Regions from separate parts of the Ensifer sp. YR511 genome, predicted to be linked through region 1. Evidence: predicted binding sites of a transcription regulator. Region 1 holds the regulator's gene; the other holds the start of a gene.
What was found. Region 1 encodes PhoB, which activates phosphate uptake and scavenging genes when phosphate is short. Its sites were predicted from a motif close to TGTCATNNANCTGTCAT; they were not measured.
Positions count from the first base shown of each region.

Region 2: a site for PhoB is predicted at 2,204-2,220, ahead of BLU15_RS10385 (DUF2794 domain-containing protein). Genes of this name have one in related genera too.

Region 1 is NZ_FNGR01000003.1:390,643-394,852, forward strand. It holds gene BLU15_RS08990 (aspartate aminotransferase family protein) at 15-1,214, opposite strand; gene BLU15_RS08995 (GcrA family cell cycle regulator) at 1,636-2,157, shown strand; gene phoB (phosphate regulon transcriptional regulator PhoB) at 2,226-2,909, opposite strand; gene phoU (phosphate signaling complex protein PhoU) at 3,112-3,825, opposite strand; gene pstB (phosphate ABC transporter ATP-binding protein PstB) at 3,876-4,210, opposite strand, start outside.
Region 2 is NZ_FNGR01000004.1:194,931-199,140, reverse strand. It holds gene acnA (aconitate hydratase AcnA) at 1-947, shown strand, start outside; gene BLU15_RS10390 (DUF1223 domain-containing protein) at 1,153-1,926, shown strand; gene BLU15_RS10385 (DUF2794 domain-containing protein) at 2,241-2,645, shown strand; gene BLU15_RS10380 (GNAT family N-acetyltransferase) at 2,764-3,318, opposite strand; gene BLU15_RS10375 (Bax inhibitor-1/YccA family protein) at 3,442-4,188, opposite strand.

The DNA of each region.
Region 1 (4,210 bases):
CTGGGTCGCTACCTTCAGGCCGCGGCGTTGCCGCTTGCCTTGCGAACCGCCTCGGCGGCGCGTTCGATACGTGCGAGCCCCTCGCGCGCCTCTTCCGCCGTCACGGTCAGCGGCGGCAGCAGACGCAGCACATTTTCGCCCGCCGGCACGGCCAGGAGCTTTTCGGCGCGGATTTCCTTCAGCAGATCGGCCGAAGGGCCCTTCACCTTGATGCCCAGCATCAAACCGTCGCCGCGGATGTCCTCGATGACATCAGGGAAACGGTCCTTGAGCGACGCAAGGCCCTGGCGGAAGACCAGCGCGACATCGCGCACATGCGTCAGGAATCCGTCGGCCAGAACGACGTCGAGCACGGCGTTGCCGACGGCCATGGCCAGCGGGTTGCCGCCATATGTGGAGCCATGCGTGCCCGCCACCATACCAGATGCGGCTTCCTCAGTCGCGAGGCAGGCGCCGAACGGGAAGCCACCGCCGATACCCTTGGCGACCGCCATGATATCCGGACGGATATCCGCCCATTCATGGGCAAACAGCTTGCCGGTACGGCCGACGCCGGTCTGGACCTCGTCGAGGATCAAGAGCAGGCCGAACTCGTCGCAAAGCGCGCGCAGTTCCTGCATGAATTCCTTGGTCGCCGGACGGATGCCGCCCTCGCCCTGGATCGGCTCGATCAGGATCGCTGCGGTTTCCTCGGTGATCGCATTCTTGACCGCGGCGATGTCGCCGAACGGAACCTGGTAGAAGCCCGGCGCCTTCGGCCCGAAACCTTCGATGTATTTCTGCTGACCACCGGCGGCGATCGTCGCGATCGTGCGGCCGTGGAAGGCGCCTTCGAAGGTGATGACGTGGAACTTCTCCGGGTGGCCCTTGGAGAAGTGGTAACGCCGTGCCGTCTTGATGGCGCATTCCAGCGCTTCCGCGCCCGAATTGGTGAAGAAGACCTTGTCGGCAAAGGTCACTGCCGTCAGCCGGCGGCCGAGGCTTTCCTGGCCCGCAATTTCATAAAGGTTGGACAGGTGCCAGACCTTGTCGGCCTGCGCCTTCAGCGCCTCGACCAGGTGCGGGTGCGCGTGGCCGAGCGAGTTCACGGCAACGCCGGCACCGAAATCGAGATAACGCGTGCCGTCTTCAGCGATCAGCCAGGCGCCCTCTCCTCGCTCGAAACGCAACGGCGCGCGCATGTAGGTATCGTAAAGCGGCGTGGTTGCAGTCATGCGAGGCTCTCCTTCACTCCAGATCGACATCGATCCCGCGCCTCACGCGGGCCGATAAAAATCAAAAATGCCGCCTTTCGGCGGCGCAGGCACTATTCCCATTTCGCGCTGCAATGTCAACAAAACCAAGCCTTGCAGCGCAACATGAAGGGTCGATTCCTGGCAGCAGAAAAATCGTCCGGGAGGGCTTGCAAAAATGCAACGCTGGCCGAGCAAGTTGGGGAAAACTACGAAATCGATTCGGCCTGATTCCCGGGACTCTTGCCACAGAGTCCAGCGGTCAGTACGTTAACATTCAATTACTAGACGCATGCGGCGGACCTAGTCACCAAAAGAGTTATCGCGTTTGCAACCCCGGGGTTTAGCCGGGGTGCGGTGAGGGATTCTGCCATCCCCAACGCTGAGAACGGAGAGTGCAGAAATGAACTGGACTGACGAGCGGGTGGAGAAACTGAAGAAGCTTTGGTCCGAGGGCCTGAGCGCAAGCCAGATCGCGGCGCAGCTCGGCGGCGTCAGCCGTAACGCTGTCATCGGCAAGGTTCACCGCCTGAGCCTGCCAGGTCGCGCCAAGGCCGGCGGCAGCACCACGACAGCAGCCCGTCCGAAGCGCCCGACTTCGGCACCGCGCGCACCGAACTACGCTTCGCGCGTTTCGACCCGCCCGGTTGCACGCGCGGCCGGCGCTGTCGTTCTCAAGGAAGAAATCGAAGTCGATCTCGTTGCCGAGCAGGATTTCAGCACCCGCACCGACGTTGTCGTGCCGATGTCGCGCCGCCTCGAGCTGACCCAGCTCACCGAGCGCACCTGCAAGTGGCCGATCGGCGACCCGCTGAAGGAAGAGTTTCACTTCTGCGGCAACGATTCCCCGGAAGCCTCGCCTTACTGCACCTTCCATGCGCGGCTGGCCTACCAGCCGTCGGGGGAGCGCCGCAGGGCCCGCTGAGAAGCTGGACGGCATCAATAAAAAAGGGGCCGATCGGCCCCTTTTTTTCTTGGCGACTTTCAGACCGCTCAGCTTTCGAGCGAATAGCCGGCGCCGCGAACGGTGCGGATGACGTCGGGCATGTTCGAGAAGTTCAGAGCCTTGCGCAGACGACCGACATGCACGTCGACGGTGCGCTCGTCGACATAGATGTCATGCCCCCAGACGCCATCCAGAAGCTGCGAGCGAGAGAAGACGCGGCCCGGCGAGGACATGAGGAACTCCAGAAGACGGAACTCGGTGGGGCCGAGGCGCACTTCGCGGCTGCGGCGATGAACGCGGTGGGTCTCGCGGTCGAGTTCGATGTCGCCGCAGCGAAGCAGCGTCGACAGCACCTCGGGCTTTGCCCGGCGCAGCATCGCCTTGACGCGCGCCATCAGCTCCGGCGTCGAGAAGGGCTTGACCACGTAGTCGTCGGCACCCGTCGCCAGACCCCGGACGCGCTCGCTTTCCTCGCCGCGCGCCGTCAGCATGATGATCGGCAGACGTTCGGTCTCCGGACGCTGGCGCAGCCGACGGCAAAGTTCAATGCCGGAAACACCGGGCAGCATCCAGTCGAGGATAAGCAGGTCGGGCAGCCGCTCCTGAAGCCGGATCTCCGCCTCGTCGCCCCGCAGGATCGTATCGACGTCGAAGCCCTCGGCTTCCAGATTGTAACGCAGCAGAACGCTCAGCGCCTCTTCGTCTTCGACTACGGCGATTTTTGGCAACATCAGGTAACGTCTCCTTACCGCGGGCGGCCTTTGGGCTCATCGGCCCGGCCGGCGCTCAGACACTCTAAATCTGGAGCACATCCGCCGTTTTCAAAGGCGGGGCGAAAACCGCATGCTTCAGATACAGGAATTCGGGGCCGCGACCGAAGCCGCGACCGGATCAGATTTCAAAGGGCATGCATGCTTACGGCGCGCTTGGCGCTCAGTCGTTGACCGAGCCCAGCGTCGACGTAGTGTCATCCTTCGGACGCTCACCTTCCGGCTGAGCACCCGTCGCCATGTAATAGATCGTCTCAGCGATATTGGTCGCGTGGTCGCCGATGCGCTCGATGTTCTTGGCGCAGAACAGAAGATGCGTGCAGGGCGTGATGTTGCGCGGATCTTCCATCATGTAGGTCAAGAGCTCGCGGAACAGCGAGGTGTAGATCGCGTCGATCTCCTCGTCACGCTCGCGGATGCTGTTGGCCTTTTCCGGCGAGCGCGAGGCGTAGACGTCGAGCACTTCCTTGAGCTGGACGAGAGCGAGCTCTGCCAGATGCTCGAGGCCACGGGCGAGCTTGCGCGGAATGCCGGAGCCGGCGACCGCGATCACGCGCTTGGCGGTGTTCTTGCCAAGGTCGCCGACGCGTTCCAGATCGGAGGCGATGCGGATCGACCCCATGATCTCACGCAGGTCGGCGGCGACCGGCTGACGCTTGGCGATCGTGACGATCGCCTTCTCACCGATCTGGCGCTCGGCGTCGTCGAGGACGGTGTCGTCCGAGATCACCTTCTGTGCGAGAGCCAGGTCGGAGTTGACCAGCGCGCGAACGGACTCGGCGACCATCTGTTCGGCGAGGCCGCCCATCTCCGAGATGCGGCGCGTCAGGTACTTCAGTTCTTCGTCATAGGCGGACATGATATGCATGGACATGATCGTCGATCCTTACGGGCGCTTTGCAGTTACTGTTGCAGCCTTATGCGGCCTCAGCCGAAGCGGCCCATGATGTAATCCTGGGTGCGCTGGTCATCCGGATTGGTGAACATCTTGTCGGTGTCGTTCTCCTCGACGAGATTGCCGAGGTGGAACATGGCGGTGCGCTGCGAAACGCGGGCGGCCTGCTGCATCGAGTGGGTCACGATGACGATCGTGAAGTTCGTGCGCAGCTCGTGGATGAGCTCTTCGACCTTGGCGGTCGCGATCGGATCGAGAGCCGAGCACGGCTCGTCCATGAGGATGACTTCCGGGCTGACGGCGACGGCACGCGCGATGCAGAGACGCTGCTGCTGACCACCGGAAAGGCCGGTGCCGGGCTCCTGCA
Region 2 (4,210 bases), on a different contig from region 1:
AGCCGGTCTTCCTCAAGGACATCTGGCCGACCTCCAAGGAAATCCAGGAGTTCATCTTCAAGTACGTCACCCGCGAACTTTACGCGACCAAGTACGCCGACGTGTTCAAGGGCGACGAAAACTGGCAGGCCGTTCAGGTTCCTCCGGGCCAGACCTATGCCTGGGACGACGGTTCGACCTACGTGCAGAACCCGCCCTACTTCGTCGGCATGGGCAAGTCCGGTTCGGGCATCTCCGACATCAAGGGCGCCCGCGTGCTTGGTCTCTTCGGCGACAAGATCACCACCGACCACATCTCGCCGGCCGGTTCGATCAAGGCGGCCTCGCCGGCCGGTGCCTACCTCATCGGTCACGGCGTCGGCGTTGCCGACTTCAACCAGTACGGCACGCGTCGTGGCAACCATGAGGTGATGATGCGCGGCACGTTTGCCAACATCCGCATCCGCAACCACATGCTCGGCCCGAACGGCAAGGAAGGTGGCTACACCATCCACTATCCGTCCAAGGAAGAGATGTCGATTTACGACGCCGCCATGCAGTACAAGGAAGAGGGCGTTCCGCTCGTCATCTTCGCCGGCGTCGAATACGGCAACGGTTCGTCGCGCGACTGGGCTGCCAAGGGCACCAACCTGCTCGGCGTCAAGGCCGTCATCGCGCAGTCCTTCGAGCGTATCCACCGCTCGAACCTCGTCGGCATGGGTGTCATTCCCTTCGTCTTCGAGGAAGGCACGACCTGGGAATCGCTTGGCCTCAAGGGCGATGAGATCGTCACGATCGAAAACCTCGCCAATGTCCAGCCGCGCGAAAAGCGCGTTGCCAAGGTAACCTACGGCGACGGCAGCGTGAAAGATGTGCCGCTCGTCTGCCGTATCGATACGCTGGATGAAGTGACCTACGTCAACAACGGTGGCATCCTGCAGACGGTTCTGCGCGACCTCGCCGCCTAATCGCGCGAGCGCATACGAGGCTCCGGAGCCGGGACGCCGAAAGGCGCCCCGGCTCTTTCTTTGAGGTGCACCTGCCGACGATCCGGTGCCGGGTCGCGCTCACTTGCCACCTCACTCCAACGTGACTTCCCGTTGATGCAGGGGCGTCGTATGTAGTGAACTCCCCCACAAGGAGTAGGCCGACGGCCGGTAACGAAGTGACGCCATGACATCCGCAGACCGTTCTTTCATTCGCCCTGTTGCACTGGCTTTCGGGCTGCTCGCAGCCGCCGGTGCCCCTGCCGGGGCGCAGGAGAAACAGGCGGTCAAGGGCGTTGTCGAACTGTTCACCAGCCAGGGCTGTTCGTCCTGTCCGCCGGCGGATGCGGCGCTGAAGTCGCTGGTCGACGAGGGCGATGTGGTGGCGCTCGCCTATCACGTCGACTACTGGAACTATCTCGGCTGGGCCGACACGCTGGCATCGAAGGAAAACACCGAGCGGCAATATGCCTATGCGCGCATGCTCGGGCGCAACGGCGTCTACACGCCCCAGGCGATCCTGAATGGCCGCGACCACTTGAACGGCGGCAATCTGCAGGCAATCAAGACGCGGCTGGAAACGATGAAGGCGGAAGGCAAAGGGCTTGCCGTTCCCGTCGGCGCCAAGATCCTCGGCGAAGAAATCCAGATCACCATCGGTAGCGGCATCGGCAAGGCCAACGTCGTCGTCGTCTATTTCGACCGCGCCAAGATCGTGAAGATGGAGAAGGGGGAGAACCGCGGCAAGGAAGTCCCCTATTGGCATGCGGTGCGTGACATACAGACGATCGGCATGTGGGACGGCCAGCCCGCGTCCTTCACGCTGCCGGCGACGGTGCTGACCGAGCGCCCGGGAAACAGCGGCTGCGCGATCCTGCTGCAATCGATGAAGGACAAGGAAACGCCGGGTGCCATCATCGGCGCTGCGGCCGTGCTCGCCGGCCCTCAGGGCAAATTGTAGGGACGGCGAAGCGCAAGGGGTTGGTTCGGCCCGGCAGCATCGAGGGGCTGGGGCTGAGGGTTCGAAGTTACCGGACCGAACCGGCCATAACTGCGTTCGGTGAACTCCCGCAGCATGACGATCTGACCGGACATACGGTGGCAACGACTCTGTCCGTCAGCGCCCGCGAGTTTTGCGATGAATTGGGGCGCCGGTTTGACTGAAATGGGGCAGAGGCAAGAAATGACCTCATCGTCCCATGGCTTCCAGCTTGCTTTTCGGCTCGTGTCAGGCACACTGTAATCGTTCTGTCACAACAGAAGGCCGGATTGCCGATGACCGATGAGCCGGATTTGCCGCAAGGCGAGGCGCGCCATCAGCGCGAGACCACTTCCGAAGTGGTCATCGATCTACACGAATACAAGAACGCCAAGAACGCTCCCCCCATCACTTTCCATCGTCGCGAATTGGATCAGATCCTGTGGGTCTACGGCCGTATGGTCGGCGAAGGCGAGTGGCGGGACTACGCGATCGACCACCTGAGGGACCGCGCGGTCTTCTCAGTGTTCAAGCGTTCGGGCGAAATGCCGCTCTACCGGATCGAGAAGAACCCGAAACTGGCCGCGAAACAGGGCGCCTATAGCGTGCTGAACATTCACGGCACGATCCTGAAGCGCGGTCACGAGCTCGCCCAGGTGCTCAAGGTATTCGACAAGGTGCTGAGGCTGGTGGAAACCTGACCAGCGGGAAAGGGTGCCATCAGGAGACGCACGCCGACGTCACGGGCAGCAACGGCACGACCTGCCTACGGCGCGCTGCGAGGCGCTTCGCCGACTGACATTCTTCAGCAAGCGATGGTCACTGGTAGAGGGTGTCCGGATAGACGTCTTCCGGCGGGTCGGTCGCCTGGCCCTCGCCGAGCGCGAGCTGCATGATCGTCGTGTCGAGCCAGCGGCCATGCTTGAAGCCGGTCGCTTTCATCGTGCCCTGGAGTTCGAAGCCGAGCGACCGGTGCACGGCGATCGAGGCCGGATGGGCACCGCCGATCACCGCGACCATCTGGCGGAAGCCGAGTTCCGTGCAACGCCGGACGAGTTCGACCAGCAGCGCCTTGCCGGCACCCTTGCCGCGCGCTTCCGGCGCCAGGTAGATGGAATCCTCGACCAGGAAGCGATAGGCCGTGCGCGTGCGGAAGCCGGATGCGTAGGCATAGCCGATGATCGTCCCGCCCGCGTCTACCGCAACCATGTACGGGTAGCCGCTGCCGATGATCGTTTCGAACCGCGCCCGCATCTCCTTTTCGGATGGCGGGTTGATCTCGTAGGTCGCAACCCCGTGCAACACGGATTCGCGATAGATCTCGGTGATGACGGGAAGATCGGCCAGGGTGGCGTCGCGCAGGGTCAGGGACATGGCTAAAGACTTTGATCCCAAGGTTTCGTCGTCCTTTCACTCCCACGGAGTCCGGACGCTTTCAAGCTGCTTCAGCAAACAAAAAAGGCGGCCGAAGCCGCCTTTTCCGTGTGCTGTTCAGACTTAGTTGTTCCGGTTGCCCATGAACTGGAGCAGGAACATGAACAGGTTGATGAAGTCGAGGTAGAGCGTCAGCGCGCCCATGATCGCCTTGCGGCCGGCAACGGCGCTGTCATCGGCTTCGTAGTACATTTCCTTGATCTTCTGCGTGTCGTAGGCGGTGAGGCCAGCGAAGATCAGCACGCCGATCACGCTGATCGCGAAGGCGAGCGCCGAAGAGGCGAGGAAGATGTTGACGATCGACGCGATGATGACGCCGAACAGACCCATGATCAGGAACGAGCCCATGCCGGACAGGTCCTTCTTCGTGGTGTAGCCGTAAAGCGACAGGGCGCCGAACGAGGCGGCCGTCACGAAGAACGTCTGAACGATGCTCTGGCCGGTGTAGATCAGGAAGATCGACGACAGCGACAGGCCCATCAGGGCCGCATAGATCCAGAACGTCGTCTGCGCGGCAGAAACGCTCATGCTATTGATGCGGAAGCTCATGAAGAACACGAGCGCCAGCGGCGCCAGCATCACCACCCACTTCAGCGGGCTCGTATAGATCGCAGCACCGAAGGCAGTCAGCTGGCCATCCGAAAACGCCATTTGGAAGGCCAGGTAGGCCGCGACGCCAGTGATCGCCAGACCAAGCGCCATCAGGTTGTAGACCTTCAGCATGTATGCGCGAAGGCCTTCGTCAATCACGGCACCCGCCTGAGCGCCGGCGGGCGACATTCGGGTTTGGTAATTTCTCAGATCAGCCATTGTTTCCTCATTCAAGCTCCGG